4 regions of the Pedococcus badiiscoriae genome follow, and region 3 is predicted to be linked to each of the others. Evidence: predicted binding sites of a transcription regulator. Region 3 holds the regulator's gene; each other region holds the start of a gene.
What was found. The regulator LexA, encoded in region 3, represses DNA repair genes until DNA is damaged. The targets are predictions, from matches to a motif close to TCGAACANNTGTTCGA.
Positions count from the first base shown of each region.

Region 1: BJ986_RS14010 (HNH endonuclease signature motif containing protein) is a predicted target of LexA. The motif match lies at 2,757-2,772, and genes of this name have one in related genera.
Region 2: BJ986_RS13125 (alpha-ketoglutarate-dependent dioxygenase AlkB) is a predicted target of LexA. The motif match lies at 2,288-2,303, and genes of this name have one in related genera.
Region 4: BJ986_RS00195 (YbaK/EbsC family protein) is a predicted target of LexA. The motif match lies at 1,669-1,684, and genes of this name have one in related genera.

Region 1 is NZ_JACCAB010000001.1:2,970,482-2,975,543, reverse strand. Features, by position in the region: gene ribB (3,4-dihydroxy-2-butanone-4-phosphate synthase) at 1-46, opposite strand, end outside; gene BJ986_RS14025 (nicotinamide mononucleotide transporter family protein) at 43-747, opposite strand; gene BJ986_RS14020 (riboflavin synthase) at 744-1,349, opposite strand; gene ribD (bifunctional diaminohydroxyphosphoribosylaminopyrimidine deaminase/5-amino-6-(5-phosphoribosylamino)uracil reductase RibD) at 1,349-2,374, opposite strand; FMN riboswitch at 2,493-2,621, opposite strand; gene BJ986_RS14010 (HNH endonuclease signature motif containing protein) at 2,780-4,315, shown strand; gene rpe (ribulose-phosphate 3-epimerase) at 4,326-4,982, opposite strand.
Region 2 is NZ_JACCAB010000001.1:2,782,102-2,787,163, reverse strand. Features, by position in the region: gene BJ986_RS13145 (metal ABC transporter permease) at 1-88, shown strand, start outside; gene BJ986_RS13140 (Fur family transcriptional regulator) at 85-501, shown strand; gene BJ986_RS13135 (isoprenyl transferase) at 578-1,381, opposite strand; gene recO (DNA repair protein RecO) at 1,378-2,214, opposite strand; gene BJ986_RS13125 (alpha-ketoglutarate-dependent dioxygenase AlkB) at 2,324-2,971, shown strand; gene leuA (2-isopropylmalate synthase) at 3,007-4,749, opposite strand; gene BJ986_RS13115 (hypothetical protein) at 4,973-5,062, shown strand, end outside.
Region 3 is NZ_JACCAB010000001.1:285,797-290,858, forward strand. Features, by position in the region: gene fdh (formate dehydrogenase) at 1-1,384, opposite strand, end outside; gene BJ986_RS16155 (LysM peptidoglycan-binding domain-containing protein) at 1,570-1,965, opposite strand; gene lexA (transcriptional repressor LexA) at 2,203-2,928, shown strand; gene BJ986_RS01350 (hypothetical protein) at 3,041-3,253, shown strand; gene BJ986_RS01355 (DUF4259 domain-containing protein) at 3,286-3,699, opposite strand; gene BJ986_RS01360 (GNAT family N-acetyltransferase) at 3,768-4,298, opposite strand; gene BJ986_RS01365 (class I SAM-dependent methyltransferase) at 4,317-4,982, shown strand; gene BJ986_RS01370 (NAD-dependent protein deacetylase) at 5,054-5,062, opposite strand, start outside.
Region 4 is NZ_JACCAB010000001.1:37,596-42,657, reverse strand. Features, by position in the region: gene BJ986_RS00205 (ArsR/SmtB family transcription factor) at 1-137, shown strand, start outside; gene BJ986_RS00200 (HAD-IIA family hydrolase) at 177-992, opposite strand; gene BJ986_RS00195 (YbaK/EbsC family protein) at 1,051-1,575, opposite strand; gene BJ986_RS16710 (DUF6504 family protein) at 1,887-2,228, shown strand; gene BJ986_RS00185 (SAV_6107 family HEPN domain-containing protein) at 2,228-2,692, shown strand; gene BJ986_RS00180 (DNA polymerase III subunit alpha) at 2,689-5,062, shown strand, end outside.

The DNA.
Region 1 (5,062 bases), 2.7 Mb from region 3:
CGCGCAGTGCCGCGAGAGCAACCTCGATGCTGGCCAGGCCGATCATGCGGACACCTCCGCCAGCTCGGGAGCGGGGTCGCGCTCCTCACGGGAAGCCTTGAGCCACACGAAGAAGCCGTAGATGACCAGGGCGCCGTAGACGACGAAGAGGATGGCCGTCGGGTAGTACTGGGAGTGCCAGAGCAGGGGCACCCCGACGAGGTCGACCGCGATCCACGCGAGCCAGAAGTCGTTCCAGCCGCGGGCCATCGCGTAGGTGGCCACCATCGAGCCGACGAAGATCCAGGCATCGCACCAGAAGTACCAGCGCGGCGCAGGCCAGCCTGCCCCGATCACCGAGAACACCCACTGGAACACCACCACGCCGGCCGCGGCCGCCACCAGGTATGCCGTCCGCTCCCGGACCGTGGCCCAGCGCGGGGTGATGGCGGCGGCGGACGGGTCGCTGTGCGCCTTGCGGTGCTCGTTCCAGCGCCACCAGCCGTAGACGCTGGTCAGGATGAAGAAGACCTGCCGACCGGCCTGGCCGAACAGGGGCTGCTGGGCCTGGGCGTCGAAGGTCGCACCGATGAACACGGTGAACAGCAGCACGTTGCCGACGATGCCGGTCGGCCAGGCCCAGACGCGGCGTCGCAGCCCCCCGATGGCTGAGGCGAAGCCGAAGGCGTTGCCCACGATCTCGCGCCACGTGATGGGGTGGCCGGCGATCGTCAGGTGCGCCTCGTAGAGCCGACTGAAGATGTTCATGCGGAGGTCTCCTTGGTGGTGATCATGCGTTCGACGTACTTGGCGAGGACATCGACCTCGAGGTTGACGGTGTCGCCAACCTCCTTGTGTCCCAACGTGGTGAGGGCGAGCGTGGTGGGGATCAGGGAGACGCTGAAGGTCACGTCGTCGACGGAGGAGACCGTGAGGCTCACCCCGTCGACCGTGATCGACCCCTTTTCGACGACGTACCGGGCCAGTGCGTTCGGCAGGCCGAGCTGCACGACCTCCCAGCGCTCCCCCGGTGTCCGGGCGAGGATCGTGGTGGTGCCGTCCACGTGACCCTGGACGATGTGGCCGCCGAACCTGCTCGTGGCGGCCATCGCGCGCTCGAGGTTGACGCGGTCACCGGCACGCAGCGCACCGAGGCTGCTGCGGTCGAGGGTCTCGGCCATGACGTCGACGGTGAACTGCCCGGAGTCGTCGTGCTCCACCACCGTCAGGCAGACGCCGTTGACGGCGATCGAGGCGCCGTGGACGGCGTCGGACGTCACGAGTGGTCCCGCGACGGTGAGCCGGGCCGAGTCCGCGCCGCGTTCGAGCTCGACGACGTGGCCGAGCTCTTCGACGATGCCCGTGAACATCAGCGAGCTCCCTTCAGTGAGGCCGTGATCCGCACGTCGGTGCCGATCAGCGTGATGTCGGTCGGCTGCAGGCGCAGCGCGTGGTCGATCGAGGTGATTCCCAGATCGCTGACGGAGGGGCGCCCGCGCCCGAGCAGGACGGGTGCGACGTAGGCCACCAGCTCGTCGACGAGGTCGGCGGCCATGAAGGCCGCCGCGACGGTGGGGCCTCCTTCGAGCCAGAGGTGGTGCACCTCGGCCTCGGCGAGCGCCGTCAGGACGTCCTTGGGGTCGCGGGTCCGCAGCTGCCAGGTGGGCGCCGCGTCGTCGAGGACGCGGGCGCCGGCCGGCAGGTCGCGCTCACCCATCACCACGCGCAGCGGCTGCTCGGGGTACAGCGTGCCGTCGGGGCGCCGGGCGGTGAGCTGCGGGTCGTCCACGAGCGCCGTGCCGGTCCCCACGAGGATCGCACCGCACCGGGAACGCTGCTCGTGGACATCGGCCCGGGCCGCCTCGCCGGTGATCCACTGGCTCGACCCGTCGGCGGCCGCGCTGCGACCGTCGAGGGTGGTCGCGAGCTTCCAGGTCACCCACGGCCGCCCTGTGGTGACGAGGTGCGTCCAGGTGGGGTTCAGGGCCTGGGCCTCCGTCGCCAGGATGCCGCCGTCCACCCTGACGCCCCTGCGGCGAAGCCACCGTGCGCCACCGGCCGCTGCCGGGTTGGGATCGGTCTGCGCGTAGACCACGCGAGCCACGCCCGCGGCATACAGGGCCATCGCACAGGGCTGGGTGCGGCCACTGTGGTTGCACGGCTCGAGGGTGACGTAGGCCGTGCACCCGGCAGCCCGCTCGCCAGCGGCACTCAGTGCGTCGGCCTCCGCGTGCGGTGTCCCCGCGCCCCGGTGCCAACCGGCCGCCACGACCTCGCCCGAGGCGTCCACCAGGACGCACCCCACGCGCGGGTTCGGGTTGGCCCGGGGACCGTGGGCGGCCAGCGCGAGGGCACGACGCATCATCGCCGTGTCGATCGTCGACTGCACTGCCACTGTCCTGCCCTTGCTCGAAACCGTGTCGGTTGAGCTCCGGGGAATGCAGGCGGGCCTGCTGGCGAGGGTGGGCGCAGGGTCGGCAACTGCCGCACTGCGAACCCACTGGTCCCGCTGTCGCGTGCTGCCTACCATCCGGACTTTCACCGTCGGTCTGGGAGTTCCACCCAGTCAACCGGCCGCTGGCTGCGGTCGGGTCGCGGACTGTCACCGCCGGTTCGGAATTACACCGACCCCGGAGCACGTCACGGTCCAGTATGCCGCAGTGCCAGCGGGAGCGCCGCGTCCGTCCGCGTGACGGTCCTCACGGGCAAAATCGTCAACGACGCGAGTTTGGTTGTGCTGCCGTCGAACCGGCTGTGGAGAAATCTTCCAACCGTGTTCGAACACCTGTACGATTGGTACATGTCATCGAGTCCCCTTGCCGCCCAGCGGGCCGAGGCCCAGCGGGCCTTGTGGGCCCGCACGGCGACGGCTGCCGGCCGGCTCAACAGGGCGCACGCCGAGCTGGTCGACGTCGCCGTGGAGCTGATCGAGGGCGGGCTCTGGGGAGACGGAGGGTTCCGTTCACCGGAGCACTACTTCACGGTGCGGGCCGGCCTGTCGCCCGCCCACGCGCGCGACGTGGTCGTCGTCGCGCGACGTCGCGCCGAGCTGCCTGAGACGGCCGCTGCGGTGAGCGCCGGCGAGCTCTCGCTCGATGCGGCTGCCGTCGTGGCCCACCACGTGCCCGCGAGCTACCAGGCCTCGATGACCCATCTCGCCCGCCATGCCACGGTGCCCCAGCTGCGCCGCGTCGTGAGTCGGCACGCCTTCCACGATGCCGGTGCCCTCGATGCCGGTGCCCTCGATGCCGGTGCCCACGATGCCGCGGCCGAACCTCTCGCTGACCCAGCCGAGTCGGAGGCCGTAGGGATCACGCCAGAGACCCGGCCGGCGACACCGCCCGGGAGCGAGTCAGAGCGGCGAGCGTGTGCAGTCCCGGAGCTCACCATGAGCTACGACCGCGACGGCCGGTTCCAGCTCCGCTACAGCGCACCGGCGACCATCGGCGCCCTCGTCGAGCAGGCCGTCAAGGAGGCGAAGGACGCCCTGTTCCTCCGCCAACGGGGCGATGACCGGCGGGCGGCGGACAGGACCGTGTCGGACGCCCAACCGGGCGCATCGGCCGTGGGTGGGCAGGAGCGCCTGCACCCGACCTATGCGGACGCCCTCGCGGAGATGGCTCAGCGGTCCCTGGCCGGCGTGGCATCGACGAGCAGTGCCAGCCACTACCGGGTCTACCTCCACCTCGACACCGCAGGGGCGTGGGTCAACAACGGGGGCGCCATCCCGCAGCGACTGCTGGCGCGTTTCCTCGCCGACGGTGTGCTTCAGCCGGTCTGGGAGACCCAGGGACGGCCCGTCAGTGTGGGTCGGACCATGCGGATCCTCCCACCGCGCTCGCGCAGGCTGATCGAGGACCGCGACCGCGGATGCCGGTTCCCGGGATGTTCGGTCACCCGGTTCGTCGAGGTCCACCACCTCAGGGAATGGGCCACCGGCGGGACCACCGATGTCGACAACCAGGTGAGTCTCTGTCCGTTCCACCACGACGCCCTCGACCGTGGGGACTTCACCATCACCGGCGACCCGACCCGACCCGACGGCCTCGTTGTCGTCAACCGCCACGGTCACCGGCTGCGGCCCCCGGACCCGGACGAACTGAGGCGACCGGACTCGGAGTCGGACATCGACGCCGGACTCGAGACGACCTACGTACCGCCGACGGGAGAGCCGGCTCGCTGGATTGACATCGAGGTTCCGCCAGACCGCGTGTTGACGACCTTCCCGCCGCGCGTTGGCGACTCAGCGGATGGGCCAGGACGCGCGATGGCGGAACCTGCCGTGGTCGAGCGCGACCCCTTCGACGCCTACCGCCGCTGGGACGAGACAGGCTGACACGGCTGGATCAGCAGGCGTGGGCGGTCGCCAGGGTGCGCAGCTCCTCCACCGCGGCGGCGGCGTCCTGGGCGCCGTAGACCGCCGAGCCGGCCACGAACACGTCGGCTCCGGCCGCGGCGCACTCCTCGATGGTCTTGGCCGACACTCCCCCGTCCACCTGCACCCAGATCTCGCCACCGTGGCGGCGGACCGCCTCGCGGACCTGGGCGACCTTCGGCATCTGGTCGGCCATGAACGACTGGCCGCCGAACCCGGGCTCGACAGTCATCACCAGGACCATGTCGAGGTCCGGCAGGAGGTCTTCGTAGGGAGCGAACGCCGTGCCCGGCTTGATCGCCATCCCGGCCCGGGCTCCGAGCCCACGCAGGTTCCGGGCCAGGGCCCGGGGGTCGTGCGCGGCCTCGATGTGGAACGTCACCGACGAGCCACCGGCCTCGGCATACTGGGGCGCCCAGCGGTCGGGGTCCTCGATCATGAGGTGGCAGTCGAGCGGGATGGGGCTGACCCGGGCCAGGGCCTCGACGACCGGCAGGCCCAGCGTGAGGTTGGGCACGAAGTGCCCGTCCATGACGTCCACGTGGGCCCAGTCGGCGTTGGCGATGCGCTGGAGCTCGGACTCGAGGTTGGCGAAGTCCGCGGACAGGATGCTCGGCGAGATCTGCACGCCGCCACAGTAGTAGGCGGCACCGGTGATGCCCGACCCACTACCCGCCGCGCGCTCTTCACCCACCACCCACGCGACTA
Region 2 (5,062 bases), 2.5 Mb from region 3:
CGGCGACCACGCCAGCCACGAAGACCGCGACCAGGCCGGCCACGAAGGCGGCGCTCGGGAGACGCAGAGGGAGGGGGCACCGCAATGACCGGAGTCCAGGACCGGACCTCGGAGGGCGCCCGCCGTCCCACCCGCCAGCGGGCTGCGGTGACGGCGGTGCTGGCCGGGACGAGCGAGTTCCGCTCCGCGCAGGAGCTGCACGCCCGGCTGCGCGAGGCCGGGGACAAGGTCGGGCTCGCCACCGTCTACCGCAACCTCCAGGCGATGGCCGCCGACGGTGAGATCGACATGCTGCGCACCGACGAGGGCGAGGCCGTCTACCGCGCCTGCTCGACCGGACACCACCACCACCTGGTCTGCCGCGTGTGCGGCAGGACGGAGGAGGTGGAGGGACCGACCGTCGAGGCGTGGGCCAGCCGGGTCAGCGCCGAGCACGGGTTCACCGACGTGCGTCACACGCTGGAGATCGTCGGCACCTGCGCGACCTGTTCCGCTCACTGACCTCTGCTAGCAGAGGTTGCCTGACCTAGCAGAGGCTGCAGCATGTGCTGAGTCAGCCAGCCTCTGCTAGCAGCAGTTAGCGCGGACCCTCGACGGCCTTGTCGACCGCCTTGTCGACGGCGCCGCCATAGCGTCGGTCGCGCTCGGCATACGTCTGGATGGCCGCCCACAGGTGTCGACGGTCGTAGTCGGGCCACAGGGTGTCCTGGAAGACCATCTCGGCGTAGGCGCTCTGCCACAGCAGGAAGTTGCTCGTCCGCTGCTCCCCCGAGCTCCGCACGAACAGGTCGACGTCGGGCATGCCGGGCTCGGGCATGTACCGGGCGATCGTCGACTCGTCGATCGACCCCGGCTTGAGCTTGCCGCGCTGCACCTGCTCGGCGATCCGCTGGACGGCGTCGGCGATCTCGGCCCGCCCGCCGTAGTTGACGCAGAAGTACAACGTGAGCCCGGTGTTGTCCTTGGTCAGCTCCTGGGCGATCTCGAGCTCCTTGATGACCGAGCCCCACAGCCGTGGCCGGCGACCGACCCACCGCATCCGCACGCCCCACTCGTGCAGCTGGTCGCGACGCCTCCGGATCACGTCGCGGTTGAAGCCCATGAGGAACCGGACCTCATCGGGACTGCGTTTCCAGTTCTCGGTCGAGAAGGCGTAGGCGGACAGGTGCGTCACCCCCGCCTCGATGGCGCCGGCCGTCACGTCGAGCAGGGATGCCTCGCCGGCTTCGTGGCCCTTGGTGCGGGCGAGCCCCCGCTGGTTGGCCCAGCGTCCGTTGCCGTCCATGACGATCGCGACGTGCCGCGGCACGAGCTCGGGTGGCAGTGCGGGCGGCTGGGCCCCGCTGGGGTGCGCGAAAGGCCGGGGGTATGCCGTGCTCACGCCTCGGCCGCCTGGGCGGCGTGCGCCCGCTCGACCGTGTCCACCACGCCGAGCGGAGCGGGCGACCAGGTCACCCGGGAGTCGAGTCGGGGCTGGGCATCGGGGTCACGTCGGTCCACGAGGCGCAACGATCGCACACCGCGCTCGAGGTGCCACTGGAGGAACGCGCTGGCCAACGTGCTCCCCTCGCGACGGTGCCTGCCCTGCGACGCGTCGGCGACCACCCAGTCCCCGGCGAGCAGCGCGGCCAGGAGGGCGAGCGTCTCCGGCGCCGGCGCCGCGGACCCGACCGGACGGCATACCGGGCAGACGGTGCCCCCCGAGGCGAGGTTGAACGCGCGGTGCGGGCCCTGCGCACCGCACCGCGCGCAGTCATGGAAGCTGGGCGCCCAGCCGGCCACGGCCAGCGCGCGCAGCAGGTAGGCGTCGAGGACCAGACCGGGGTCGTGCAGCCCCTCAGCCATCGACCGCAGCGCGCCCTGGAGCAGGAGGTACTGCTGGAGGTTGGGCTCCCGCTCCTCGGTGAGCCGGTCCGCGGTCTCGAGCATCGCGGCGGCGGCGGTGTAGGTCGTGTAGTCCCGGGCGAGCACGTCACCCCAGGAGGCGAGGGTCTCGGCCTGGGTCACGGTGTCGAGGTTGCGTCCCTCGTAGCACTGGACGTCGACCATCATCGCCGGTTCGAGCCGCGCCCCGAAGCGGCTCTTGGTGCGCCGGACCCCCTTGCCCACGACGCGGACCTTGCCCAGCGTGCGCGTGAGCAGGGTGACGATGCGGTCGGCCTCGCCCAGCTTCTGGGTGCGTAGGACGATGCCTTCGTCGCGGTACAGGGGCATGCCCCCATTGTCTCTCCCCCAGCCGCGTTTCCCGGTATGCCGCTGCGGCCAGTCCCCTGCGAGCGCCCAAGACTAGAACAGGTGTTCGAAGATGAGATATGCTGCTGGCATGTCCACGGCACTCCAGGGACCGTCAGCGTTCCAGGCATCGTTGCTCGACACCGGTGACGACATCCACCTGCACCCCCTGGGCGACGGGCTGCACCGCACCCAGCTCAGCCGCGGCGCGTGGGTCGACTATCGCCCGGGCTGGCTGGCCGGCGCCGACGTGCTGTTCGAGGCGCTTCACCACGAGGTCCCCTGGTACGCCGAACGGCGCGAGATGTACGAGCGCATGGTCGACGTTCCGCGGCTCTTGAAGTTCTACGACGAGGACGAGCCCCTCCCCCACCCGGTCCTCACCCAGGCTCGCGAGGAGCTGAGCCGGTGGTATGCCGCGCAGCTCGGCGAGCCGTTCGTGACGGCAGGCATGTGCCTCTACCGGGACGGCAGGGACTCGGTCGCGTGGCACGGTGACCGGGTCGGGCGGGCCAAGGACCTCGACACGATGGTCGGCATCCTGTCGATCGGGTCGGCCCGTACGCTGTCGCTACGTCCCCGAGGAGGCGGGCACTCGATCGGCTTCTCCCTGGGCCATGGCGATCTCGTGGTCATGGGTGGCTCCTGCCAGCGCACCTGGGAGCACGCGATCCCCAAGACCACCAAGGCCGTCGGGCCGCGCATCTCCATCCAGTTCCGCCCCCGCGGCATCCGCTGACCGAGGAGCAGGCGGCGCCGGTCGGGCGGCCCCGGTCAGGCCGCCCCGGCGCGCTCCGCTCGGTTGACGGCGGACAGCACCGCGGTGAGGGACGCCTTGACGATCGAGCTGTGCAGGCCGACGCCCCACAGGACCCGCTCGCCGACGGCGCACTCGACGTAGGCAGCCGCCTTGGCGTCGCCACCGGCGGACAGCGCGTGCTCGGCGTAGTCCAGCACCCGCACGTCGACGCCCAGGGTGGACAGCGCGTCGATGAACGCGGCGATCGGTCCGTTCCCGGTGCCTTCGACGACCACCTCGACCCCGCGGTCGAGCATCGTGGCGCTGATCTTGTCGATGCCGTCCTGCTCGCTGATGAGCGAGTGGCTGACCGGGGTGAACCGGCCCCACGTGTTGACCGCTCCGTCGACCGCGGGCAGGTACTCGTCCTGGAAGATCTCCCACAGCTGTGCCGCGCTGACCTCCCCGCCCTCGCTGTCGGTCTTGGCCTGGACCACGCCGCTGAACTCGATCTGCAGCCGGCGGGGCAGGTCGAGCTGCTGCTCGGTCTTGAGCAGGTAGGCGACGCCGCCCTTGCCCGACTGGCTGTTGACCCGGACCACGGCCTCGTACGACCGCCCGACGTCGTGAGGGTCGATCGGCAGGTAGGGCACGCCCCAGACCAGCTCGTTGATCGACTTGCCGCTGGAGGCCACCTGGCGCTCCATGTCCTCGAAGCCCTTCTTGATGGCGTCCTGGTGCGAGCCGGAGAAGGCGGTGAACACCAGGTCCCCGCCCCACGGGTGGCGCTCGCCTACCGGCAGCTGGTTGCAGTGCTCGACGGTCCGGCGGATCTCGTCGAGGTTCGAGAAGTCGATCTGCGGGTCGATGCCCTGGCTGAAGAGGTTCATGCCGAGGGTGACGAGGTCGACGTTGCCGGTGCGCTCGCCGTTGCCGAAGAGGCAGCCCTCGATGCGGTCCGCGCCGGCGAGATAGCCGAGCTCGGCCGCGGCCACCCCGGTACCGCGGTCGTTGTGCGGGTGCAGGCTGACGACGATCGACTCGCGCCGCTCGAGGTGCCGGATCATCCACTCGATCGAGTCGGCATACACGTTGGGCGTGGCCATCTCGACGGTCGCGGGCAGGTTGATGATCATCTTGTGGTCCGGCGTCGGGTCGATGACGTCGGCCACCTCGTTGCAGATGCGCACCGCGAACTCGAGCTCGGTGCCGGTGTAGGACTCGGGGCTGTACTCGTAGTAGACGACCGTGTCGGGGACGGTCTCCTCGAGCTTGCGACACAGCCGCGCGGCCTGCAGCGCGATGTCGACGATGCCGTCCTGGTCGAGCCCGAACACGACCCGCCGCTGGAGCACCGAGGTCGAGTTGTAGAAGTGCACGATGGCCTGCTTCGCCCCGCGAATCGCGTCGAAGCTGCGCTCGATGAGGTGGTCACGGCACTGGGTCAGCACCTGGATCGTGACGTCGTCGGGGATCATGTCGTCCTCGATGAGCATCCGCACGAAGTCGAAGTCGGTCTGGCTCGCCGACGGGAAGCCGACCTCGATCTCCTTGTAGCCCATCCGCACCAGCAGCTCGAACATCCGCTTCTTGCGGTCCGGGCTCATCGGGTCGATGAGGGCCTGGTTGCCGTCGCGAAGGTCGACCGCGCACCACCGCGGAGCGCGCTCGATGACGCGCCCGGGCCAGGTGCGGTCCGGAAGCTCGAACGGGATCTGGTCCTTGAACGGAACGTACTTCGCGACCGGCATACCCGACGGCTGTTGCGGGTGGATCATGTTCTCTCGCCTAACGATTCGTTGCTGCTGAGGTCAGCCGGGGCAACGCTACTCCGCGACGAGGGGCGGCTGATCGGTCAGGCCCCGCCGCGGCGGCGAAGGAGGAGGCGCAGAGAACGCACGAGTCGAGGGTATGCCGCGCGGCCGGCATACGTCCAACGTCCGAGCCACGTCGCCCACCATCCGGACGCCGCCCAGGCTGAGTGGCCGGTAGGTTGCCGTCATGATGATCCGACCGGACACGCTCGCGGCCATCAAGGCGGGCGAGGTCGACCTGGCGTTCCGCCGATGGGACCGGCCGCGAGTGGTGGTC
Region 3 (5,062 bases):
ACTGGGCGCCGAGGGTGTGCTGTGTCCAGCCCACCGCGTAGACCCAGGCGGTCGTCCGCTCGCGGCCACTGTTCTCGGTGACCGCCCGCGCGACGTATTCGAAGTCGTCCACCGAGATGCCGCACGTGTCAGCCACCATCTGAGGGGTGTAGCGGGCGTAGTGCCGCTTGAGGATCTGGAAGACGGTGCGGGGATCCTGCAGCGTCTCGTCGCGCAGCACGCGCGCGTGCTCCAGCGGTGGGCCGCCCGAGCCGTGCTGGTCGCCGGCCGAGTGCTCCGACCGCTGCTCACCGTGGACGTGACCCGAGTCGGGGTCGCCGATCTCCCCGCCCGACCGGTCGTCCGATCCGCCCTCCTGCTCGGCGTCCGCCGACGCGTAGGCCCAGCTCTTGGAGTCGTATGCGCCGCGCTCGTCGTCGTAGCCGGAGAACAGGCCGTCGAGCTCCTCGGTGTCCCGGAACTCCTCGCTGACCAGGGTCGCGGCGTTGGTGTACGAGACGACGTACTCCCTGAAGAACAGCTCGTTGGACAGCACGTGGTTGATCAGTGCACCGAGGAAGACGACATCACTGCCGGCCCGGATCGGGACGTGCCGGTCGGCTGTCGCGGACGTGCGGGTGAACCGCGGGTCGATGTGGATGACCTTGGCACCCTTGAGCTTTGCCTCGGTCACCCACTGGTAGGCGACCGGGTGGCACTCGGCCATGTTGGAACCCTGGATGACGATGCAGTCAGAGTTCGACAGATCCTGCACGTATTGGGTGGCGCCGCCGCGTCCGAACGAGGACCCCAGACTGGGGACCGTGGAGGAGTGTCAAATACGAGCCTGGTTCTCGATCTGGATGGCGCCCGCCGCCGTGAACAGCTTCTTGATGAGGTAGTTCTCCTCGTTGTCGAGCGTCGCGCCTCCGAGGGAGGCGATCCCCATCGTCCGACGCAGGGGTCGACCATGCTCGTCCCGGTCCTGCCAACCCGCCCTGCGGCTCGCCACGAACCGGTCGGTGATCATCTGCATGGCCGTCTCGAGGTCGAGGCTCTCCCACTCGGTGCCGCGGGGCCGACGGTAGAGCACCTTGCGCTGTCGTCCGGGGCTGTTGACGAGCTGCTCGCTCGCCGAACCCTTGGGACACAGCCGTCCACGGGACACCGGCGAGTCGGGGTCGCCCTCGATCTGCACCACCCGCGCGTCCTTGACGAAGACGCGCTGCCCACAGCCGACCGCACAGTAGGGGCACACGCTCTGCACGACCCGGTCGGCCGTGGAGGTGCGGGGCTCGAGCTCGCGAGTCTGGCGCGATGTCACCGACGGGCCGCGACCGAGGAGGTCCCCACTGGTGACCTGACGCACCACGGGCCAGGACAGGAACGTCCGCCTTGCATCCACCGCAACCTCCAGCGCCTGGTCCGCCACGTCGTCCGAACGACCTCGATCCGAACATGCCACACATTTGCGACGTGAGCACCTCGGACACGGCCACTCAGTTGCGCACTCGCACGCCTCCGACCAGCGACGATGCACTCCGAGCGCGCATCACGGCGGGCCGACGGTCAGCGGCTCGCCCCGGCGGATCAGCCAGCGCTGGGGATGAGCAGCGTCTGCCCGGCGTGGACGTCGGTGCCGGTCAGGTCGTTGGCGATCTGGATCTGGGCGACAGCCTCCGCCATCGGCAGCTGGGGCAGCTGCTGGACAGCGATCTGCGACAGCGTCTGCCCTGACTGCACCGTGGTGGAGTGGTCGATCACCATGGCCGAGGCGCCGCCGGAGAACAGGGCGAGCGCCAGCGCGACGGCCGCCACAACCACGGTCAGCGTCAGCGCCAGACGCGCCGCGCGGGTCAACCGCAGCGGCGTGGCCGGGGTCGTGACGGCGCGCCCGGTGGGCACCGAGACCAGGTGGGGCCGAGTCGGGCGAACGGGAACCCGCACCGGTGCGGGGGCGACGTCCCAAGCGACTGCTGCACTCATCAGGTCCTCCATCGTGGCGATCTCTGCGGCGTTCCTCGAACGGATGTGCGAAGAACTGCGTAGCTGATTTCTAGCACGCATGTTCGAACCAATCAAGACACGCGTCGAACACATGTTTGGCACAGACGTTCGAAGGCCATACGCTGTGTTCATGCCGCAAGCACATCAGAGGCCACTGACAACGCCTCGCCGAGCACCCGGCATACGGCACCTGACCTGCGGAAACGAGGAAGCGGCATGAGCGACGACAACGTCAAGGAACTCCCCGACCGCGATCGCGGCGACGGACTCACCGTCCGCCAGCGACGGGTGCTCGAGGTGATCCGCAACTCGGTCGACCGGCGCGGCTACCCGCCGAGCCTGCGCGAGATCGGCGAGGCCGTCGGGCTCACCTCCCCCAGCTCTGTGGCCCACCAGCTGTCCACCCTCGAGCGCAAGGGCTTCCTGCGGCGCGACCCCAACCGGCCGCGTGCCATCGAGGTCGTCTCCCCCGACTCCCCCGCAGACATGCGCGGCTACCGTGGCGGCGCCTCGGCCGAGGACGAGACGGCGACCTACGACGAGACGGATTCGGGCGACCAGCGCCCTGCGGCGACCTACGTGCCGGTGCTCGGTCGCATCGCCGCCGGCGTCCCGATCCTGGCCGAGGAGACCGTGGAGGACGTCTTCCCGCTCCCCCGCCAGATCGTCGGCGAGGGGCAGCTGTTCCTGCTCCAGGTCGTCGGGGACTCGATGATCGACGCCGCCATCTGCGACGGCGACTGGGTCGTCGTGCGTCAGCAGCCCACGGCCGACAACGGCGACATCGTCGCGGCGATGCTCGACAACGAGGCCACCGTCAAGACGTTCAAGCGCAAGGACGGCAAGGTGTGGCTGATGCCGCACAACACCGCCTTCGACCCCATCGACGGAGACCACGCCACCATCCTCGGCAAGGTCACGGCGGTGCTTCGCCGGGTCTGAGCTCGCCTGTTCGGCCGATGGCCAGTCCGCCGAACGGTCCGAACCACGGCGGGGACGGGTGGAAGCGGTGCCTGCCCCGTGACGGGTGAGCGCGCCGGGACGTTGACCCGACATGCAGAACCATCCCGATGCCGAGCTCACCGACCAGGTGCTCGGGTCCGAGATCGAGCTGCTCGCGGACCTGATCGACGCCGCGAGCCGGGCCTGCGCGCACCTGGACCCGGACCAGATAGATGCGGCGCTGGGGCTCTGTCCGCAGCTGGGTCCGGCCCCGAGCCTCGCCGCAGCGTCCCCCGGGACGTCGGCCAGCCAGTCCCTCGGCTAGTCGCGCAGCAGGTCGCCGGGCAGATTCTTGGACTAGTCGCCCAGGGCGTCGAGGTAGTGCGTGAGCTTGGTGGCGAAGCGTTCGCCGCCATCACCGTCGGCCCACAGCTCCCAGAGCTCGTTGTCCTCGGACTGGAGAGCCCGGTGCAGGGCCTGGGTGGCGAGCTCCTCGAGCTCCTCGTCCACGTCGATGGGTTCGTCGTCGACCCACCAGGGCACATTGCGTTCTCCGACAACGGATTCGAGGTCGTCACAGGCAGCCACGAGCACGGCGGCAGCCACCGCCTGCGACATGGCCGGCGCCTCGATGTAGCCCGACGCGCGGACCACGCTGTCGAGCGCCGACTCGACCCTCTTGCGCCGGACGTCCGGCTCGGACTCCTCGAGCTCGTCGAGGAAGTCGAGCGCGTCGTCGTTCTCGAACGGCCCCGCTCCGCTGGCGCCCATCTCCCAACCTCCCGCGTGCGACTAGCTGCTGCTTCGAGGGTGCCAAGAGACGCGGCGACACGCCAGCCCTAGTCGTGCGGACTCATCCGTTGGTACCAGGCGGTGTCGACGTATCGACCGAACTTGTGTCCGACCTCCCGCAGCACTCCCACCCGCTCGAAGCCACACGACAGGTGCAGGGCCACGCTCGCGTCGTTGGGCAGGGCGATCACCGCGACCTGGGTGTGCACCCCGGGGGCGGCGTCGAGCCGTGCCAGCAACGCGGCATACAGGGTGCGGCCGAGGCCTTGGCCGCGGGCGCCCTCCGCGAGGTAGACGGACACCTCCTTGGTGCCGTCGTAGGCCGGCCGCGGGCGGAACGGGCCCGAGTACGCGTAGCCGAGCAGCGCGTCGTCCGCACAGGCCACCAGGACGACGTTGCCCTCGTCGGTGGCCGCGACCTTCTCGCTGAGGTATGCCGCGCCGCGGGGCTCGGTGTCGAACGTCGCCACCGAGGTGCGGACCTGCTCGTCGTAGATGGCCGCCATCGCGGGCAGGTCGTCCCCGGTCGCGTCCCGGACGAGGACTGACGCGTCGCTGGTCGGGCCGATGCTGCTCATGTCGGCGATGCTAGGGGGATGGACCACGAGCCCGGGCACACCCATGGCACCGACGCCTCGAGCGGCGGGGCGAAGCTCCCTGACCCCGACCGCGGTACGCCCACGGACCGCCAAGCCCTCTGGGACGAGCGGTATGCCGCGCACGAGCACGTCTGGAGCGCGACGCCCAACGCCGAGGTGGAGCGCATCGTGGGCAGCTGGGCACCCGGCCGGGCCCTCGACCTGGGCGCCGGCGAGGGTCGTCACGCCGTGTGGCTGGCGGAGCTGGGCTGGCGGGTGACGGCCGTCGACTTCTCGGCGGTGGGCCTGGCCAAGGGCGAGAAGGAGGCCGCCCGCCGCGGGGTCCGGGTCGACTGGGTCGTGGCGGATGCCCGGTCCTGGCACCCCGCTCCCCAGACCCGCTTCGACCTCGTCCTGGTGTCGTACCTGCACCTGCCCTCGGACGTGGTCTCGCGCACGCGGACCTGGCTGGCGCCGGGCGGTGCACTCGTGGTCGTGGGGCACGGGCTGCGCAACCTCACCGAGGGCGTGGGCGGCCCCTCCGACCCTGCCCTGCTGCACACCCCGGAGCAGCTGCGCGCCGCGGCGGGAGACCTGCAGATCGAGCGTTGCGAGGAGTACGTGCGGCCCACCGACCAGGGTGACGCGATCGACGTCGTGCTGGTGGCCCGGCGCCTCACCTGAGTCCCGGTGAGCCCCCGATGAGCCCCGCGTCGGGCCCCGGCGAGCCCGGCCTGAGCCCCGCCTGACGTGGGTCAGGCGGC
Region 4 (5,062 bases), 250 kb from region 3:
TGAAGGTGCTGCGCGAGGCGGGCATCATCCGCAACGAGCCCCGCGGACGGGAGCGGCTGGTGTCGCTGCGGCGCGACGAGCTCGACGCGACGTTCCCCGGTCTGCTGGATGGGGTGCTCGGCACCACGCGCCGCTGACCCGGCCGCACGGCATACCTCGCCGTGTCAGTCGCTCGGTCAGTCGCTCGACGGGCCTGTCAGTGGACGCAGCTCGCCCACCAGGGGCACGACATCGGCGATGGAGTCGACGACGCGCGTCGGCTGGTAGGGAAAGCGGTGCACCTGGTCGCGGCGGGTCGAGCCGGTGAGGACGAGGACGGTCCGCAGCCCTGCCTCGAGCCCGCTGATCACGTCGGTGTCCATCCGGTCGCCGATCATCACGGTCGACTCCGAGTGCGCGTCGATCCGGTTGAGGGCGCTGCGCATCATCAGCGGGTTGGGCTTGCCGACGAAGTAGGGCTGGTGGCCCGTGGCCGTGCTGATCAGGGCGGCGACGGACCCGGTGGCGGGCAGCGTGCCCTGCTGGCTCGGACCGCTGACGTCGGGGTTGGTCGCGATGAAGCGCGCGCCGCCCTCGATGAGCCGGATCGCCTTGGTGATCGCCTCGAACGAGTAGGTGCGGGTCTCGCCGAGCACGACGTAGTCCGGGTCGCGCTCGGTCAGCGTGTAGCCCACCTCGTGCAGCGCCGTCGTCAGGCCGGCCTCGCCGACGACGAACGCACTGCCTCCGGGCCGCTGGTCGGCGAGGAACTGCGCTGTCGCCAGGGCCGAGGTCCAGATCGCCTCCTCGGGCACGTCCAGACCACTCGCGAGCAGCCGCGCACGCAGGTCGCGCGGGGTGAAGATCGAGTTGTTGGTCAGCACGAGGAACCGTCGTCCGGTGTCCTGCAGTGCCGCGATGAAGTCGGCCGCCCCCGGGATCGCGTTCTCCTCGTGGACGAGGACGCCGTCCATGTCGGTGAGCCAGCACTCGACGGGCTTCGGTGTGGTCATGGGCCCATTGTGCCGACTCGCCCTGCGCGGTTGGGGAGGTCCGGGATCGTTGGGGATCTCAGGCGACCTCGATCGCGTGCCCTCCGGTGACGCGGAGCAGCTCTTCGTAGGTCGTGCGGAAGACGGTGTGGCTGTGGCCGGCGGCCGCCCAGACGTGGCGGTAGCGGCTGAGCGAGACGTCGACGAGGGTGGGGACCTGGGTGCGGTGGCCGACCGGCGCCACGCCCCCGATGGTGAACCCGGTCGCTTCGAGGACGAAGTCGGCGTCGGCCCGGTCGAGGTGGTCGACGTCGTCGACGAGGTCGGCGACCTTGACCAGGTCGACCTTGTGCGCGCCCGACGTGAGGATGAGCATCGGGCTGACCGTGCCGTCCGGGGCGTGCGCCCTGAAGACGAGTGAGTTGGCGATCTCGGCGGGAGTGATGCCCAGCGCGGCAGCCGCGGCGGCCGCCGTGCGCGCGGCGTCGGGGAGGGTCACCACCTCCGGGACGACGTGGTGCACGGCGAGGGTCTCGAGCACCCTGCGGACGGCAGGGTGCCCGGTCAGGTCGGGGGCCGACGTCGACGCGTCGGACGCTGTCATGGCCGAAAGCCTAGGGCCGTCGGATCATGCCTGTCACCAGTCGTCCCACGGGGTTGACGGCCTGTCCGTGGCGGGGTGTACGGTGGTTCTTGTTCGAACACCTGTTCGAATTGATGGTTCCGACGACGGCCGGTCCACCGGTCACGGTCCCACACCGTGGCAGACGGTCGCCCCGCGGACCACTGCGGCTCTGGCCCTGTGAGCAGGCGCCTCGACCCCGTCCCTCACAGGGCCAGAGCGCATCCCAGCGACCCCACCATCACCCCACACCATCACCCCAACCATCACCCACCACCATCGAAGGAGCACCTGTGGTCCGCCGCTACGAAGAGCCCATCGAGGTCCGGGAGGGCGCTCGCGAGGACGTGACCCCGGGCCTGGGAGAGGTGGCGGGGCGCGGGCCGGACGCCTTCGTCTGGCGTGGCCGGCTCTATGTCGTCCGGGCCGTGCTCGACCGGTGGCAGGAGCGGCGGCCGTGGTGGCGCGATGCCCGTGGACGGGAGGGCAGCGACGTGCTCACCGACGCACGGGAGCGGCAGGTCTGGCGGGTCGAGGCGAGCGCCGGCCGACTCGCCGGGACCGGGGTCTACGACCTGTGCGCCGACCCTGCGAGCGTCAGCAGTCAGTGGCGGCTGCTGAGGGTGGCGGACTGATGGGCGCCCGCAGTGCCCTGGGGGCACCGACCGGAGCCGCTGCCACGCTCGACCTGCTCGACCGGGCACGGCACTCGCTGCTCGAGGCCTGCCAGAGCGAGGAGATCGCCCGACGCTATGACCAGGCCCAGCTCGGGGCCCTGCGCGCCGCTGCCGCCGTGGTCGCCACCCGGAGCACCTCCGCCCACCCGTCCACCGGTCAGTCGGGTCCACGCAGCCTCTGGGAGCTGCTGCCCACCGTCGCGCCGGAGCTCTCCGAGTGGGCCGGGTTCTTCGACGTCGTGGGGGCTCGCCGCCACCACGACCACAGCGCGCGCGAGGCCGACGACCTGCTGCGCCAGTCCGAGCTCTTTCTCGACCTCGTCTGCCGGACCCTGGGCCTGCCCGTGCCCAGGTCGACCCACGACCACCTGCTGGTGCCCACGCTGGTGACCAGCACGGTGGGCACGGGGTCGGGACCGTGAGCGCCGAGTTCGCCCACCTGCACGTCGCGTCGGGGTTCTCGATGCGCTACGGCACCTCCACGCCCCAGGCGCTGGTCGAGCGCGCCGCCCAGCATCGTCAGCCGATTCTCGCGCTCACCGACCGCGATGGTCTCTACGGCGCGATCCGCTTCGTCCAGGCAGCCACCGCGGCCGGCATCGCGCCCGTCCTGGGGGTCGACCTCGGGGTGGGCCCAGATGGGGGTCCAGGGGTGACGGGTCCAGGGGCGACGGGTACGGGGGTGGCGCCTCGGACGCCGGTCCGGGGCGGCGCCGAGCGCGATGCCCGCCACCCGCGGGTCACGGTGCTCGCGCGGGGGCGTGCGGCCGGGCTGCCCGCCGGGGTGGGGTGGGCGGCACTGTGTCGGTTGGTCACCCAGACCCACCTGCGTGGTGAGCGGGGAGTGCCCGTGAGCTCCGCAGCCGTGATCGCAGCGGCCTGTGGCGGTCCTGCGGTGAGCGGGGAGCCCAGTCCGCTCGTGGTGCTGCTCGGCCCGGACTCCGACGTGGGACGGGCGCTGCTGGCCAAGCGCATCGACCGGGCCCGAGAACTGCTGGCCGCCTGGAGACGTCGTCTGCCACCGGACGCCGTCGTCATCGAGGTGGTCTGTCACGGGGGACCCGAGGGCACCCCGGCATCGCGCAGCCATGCCCGGCGGCTGCTGGGACTTGCCGACGAGCAGGGGGTTCCCGCAGTGCTCACCGCGGCGGTGCGCCACGTCGACCCGGGGGAGTCGGCTGTGGTCGACGTGCTCGACGCCGCGCGACGGCTGGTCGCCCTCGACACCCGGCACCTCGACCGCGTCACCGACGCAGCCCACCTGGCGACGACCGACACGATGCATGGCATCGCCCGCGAGGTCACCGGCGACCGGGCGCGCGCCGACGAGCTCGTCGGGCGGACCCTGTCCCTCGGGCTCGGCTGTGCCCAGAGCGCCCGCCACGACCTGGGCATCGGGTCGGTTCACCTGCCCGAACCCGATCGGGTGGGGGTCGAACCCGGCATGAGTGCCCAGGTGGTGCTCGAGCAGCGGTGCCGCGCGGCAGTGGCGACGCGCTACCCCGGGGCGGGTGAGCGCGACCTGATGGCCGTGGAGAGCCGGCTCACCGACGAGCTCAAGGTCATCGCGGAGCTGGGCTACCCGACCTACTTCCTCACCGTCGCCGAGGTCGTCGACCTCATCCACGACATGGGGGTCCGGGTCGCGGCTCGCGGCTCGGGAGCCGGGTCGCTGGTCAACTACCTGCTCGGGATCAGCGGCGTCGACCCGATCCGCTACCGCCTGCTGATGGAGCGGTTCTGTTCGCCTCTGCGGGCCGAGCTGCCCGACATCGACATCGACGTGGAGTCGGCCCGCCGCACCGAGGTCTACGAGCGGGTCCTCGACCGGTTCGGCGGTGAGCGGGTCACCTGCGTGTCGATGATGGACACCTACAAGGTGCGACACGCCATCCGGGACGTCGGGGCGGCGCTCGGGCTGCCGCCGGTGGAGATCGACGAGATCGCCAAGGCGTTCCCACACATCCGCGCGCGGGACGCCCGCAACGCCATCGCCGAGCTGCCCGAGCTGCGCGCGCGGGGTCTGGACAGTCCTCGGCTGCGTGCCCTGTTCGACCTCGTCGAACGGCTCGACGGGCTGCCCCGCCACATCGCGCTGCACCCCTGTGGGGTGATCCTGTCCGACGGCAGCCTGCTCGACCGGACGCCGGTGGAGGCGAGCTGGCTGGGTTTCCCGATGAGCCAGTTCGACAAGGACGACGTCGAGACGCTCGGGCTGCTCAAGCTCGACGTCCTCGGCATCCGGATGCAGTCGGCGATGGCCCACGCCGTGCAGGAGGTGGAGCGGGTCGACGGAGTGCGGGTCGACCTCGACGACCAGACCCAGGTGCCGCTCGACGACGAGGCGACGTTCCGGCTGATCCGCACCAGCCACACCCTCGGCTGCTTCCAGATCGAGAGCCCCGGACAGCGTGAGCTGATCGGCAAGTTCGGCCCGGAGCGGTTCGAGGACCTCGTGATCGACATCTCGCTGTTCCGGCCAGGCCCGGTGAAGTCCGACATGATCACGCCGTTCCTCGAGGCCCGCCACGGCTGGAAGGACGTCAGCTACCTCCACCCCACGCTCATCGAGGCCCTGCGGGAGACCGAGGGCGTCGTCGTCTTCCACGAGCAGGTGCTGATGATCGTCGCGGAGACGACCGGGGTGTCGCTGGCCCAGGCCGACGAGGTGCGTCGGGCGCTCGGCACCCCCAGGGGACAGCTCGAGATCGAGGCCTGGTGGCGACCAGCCGCCGCGGCCCGCGGCTACGCACCGGCCGAGGTCGACCGGATCTGGGAGGTGCTCAAGGCGT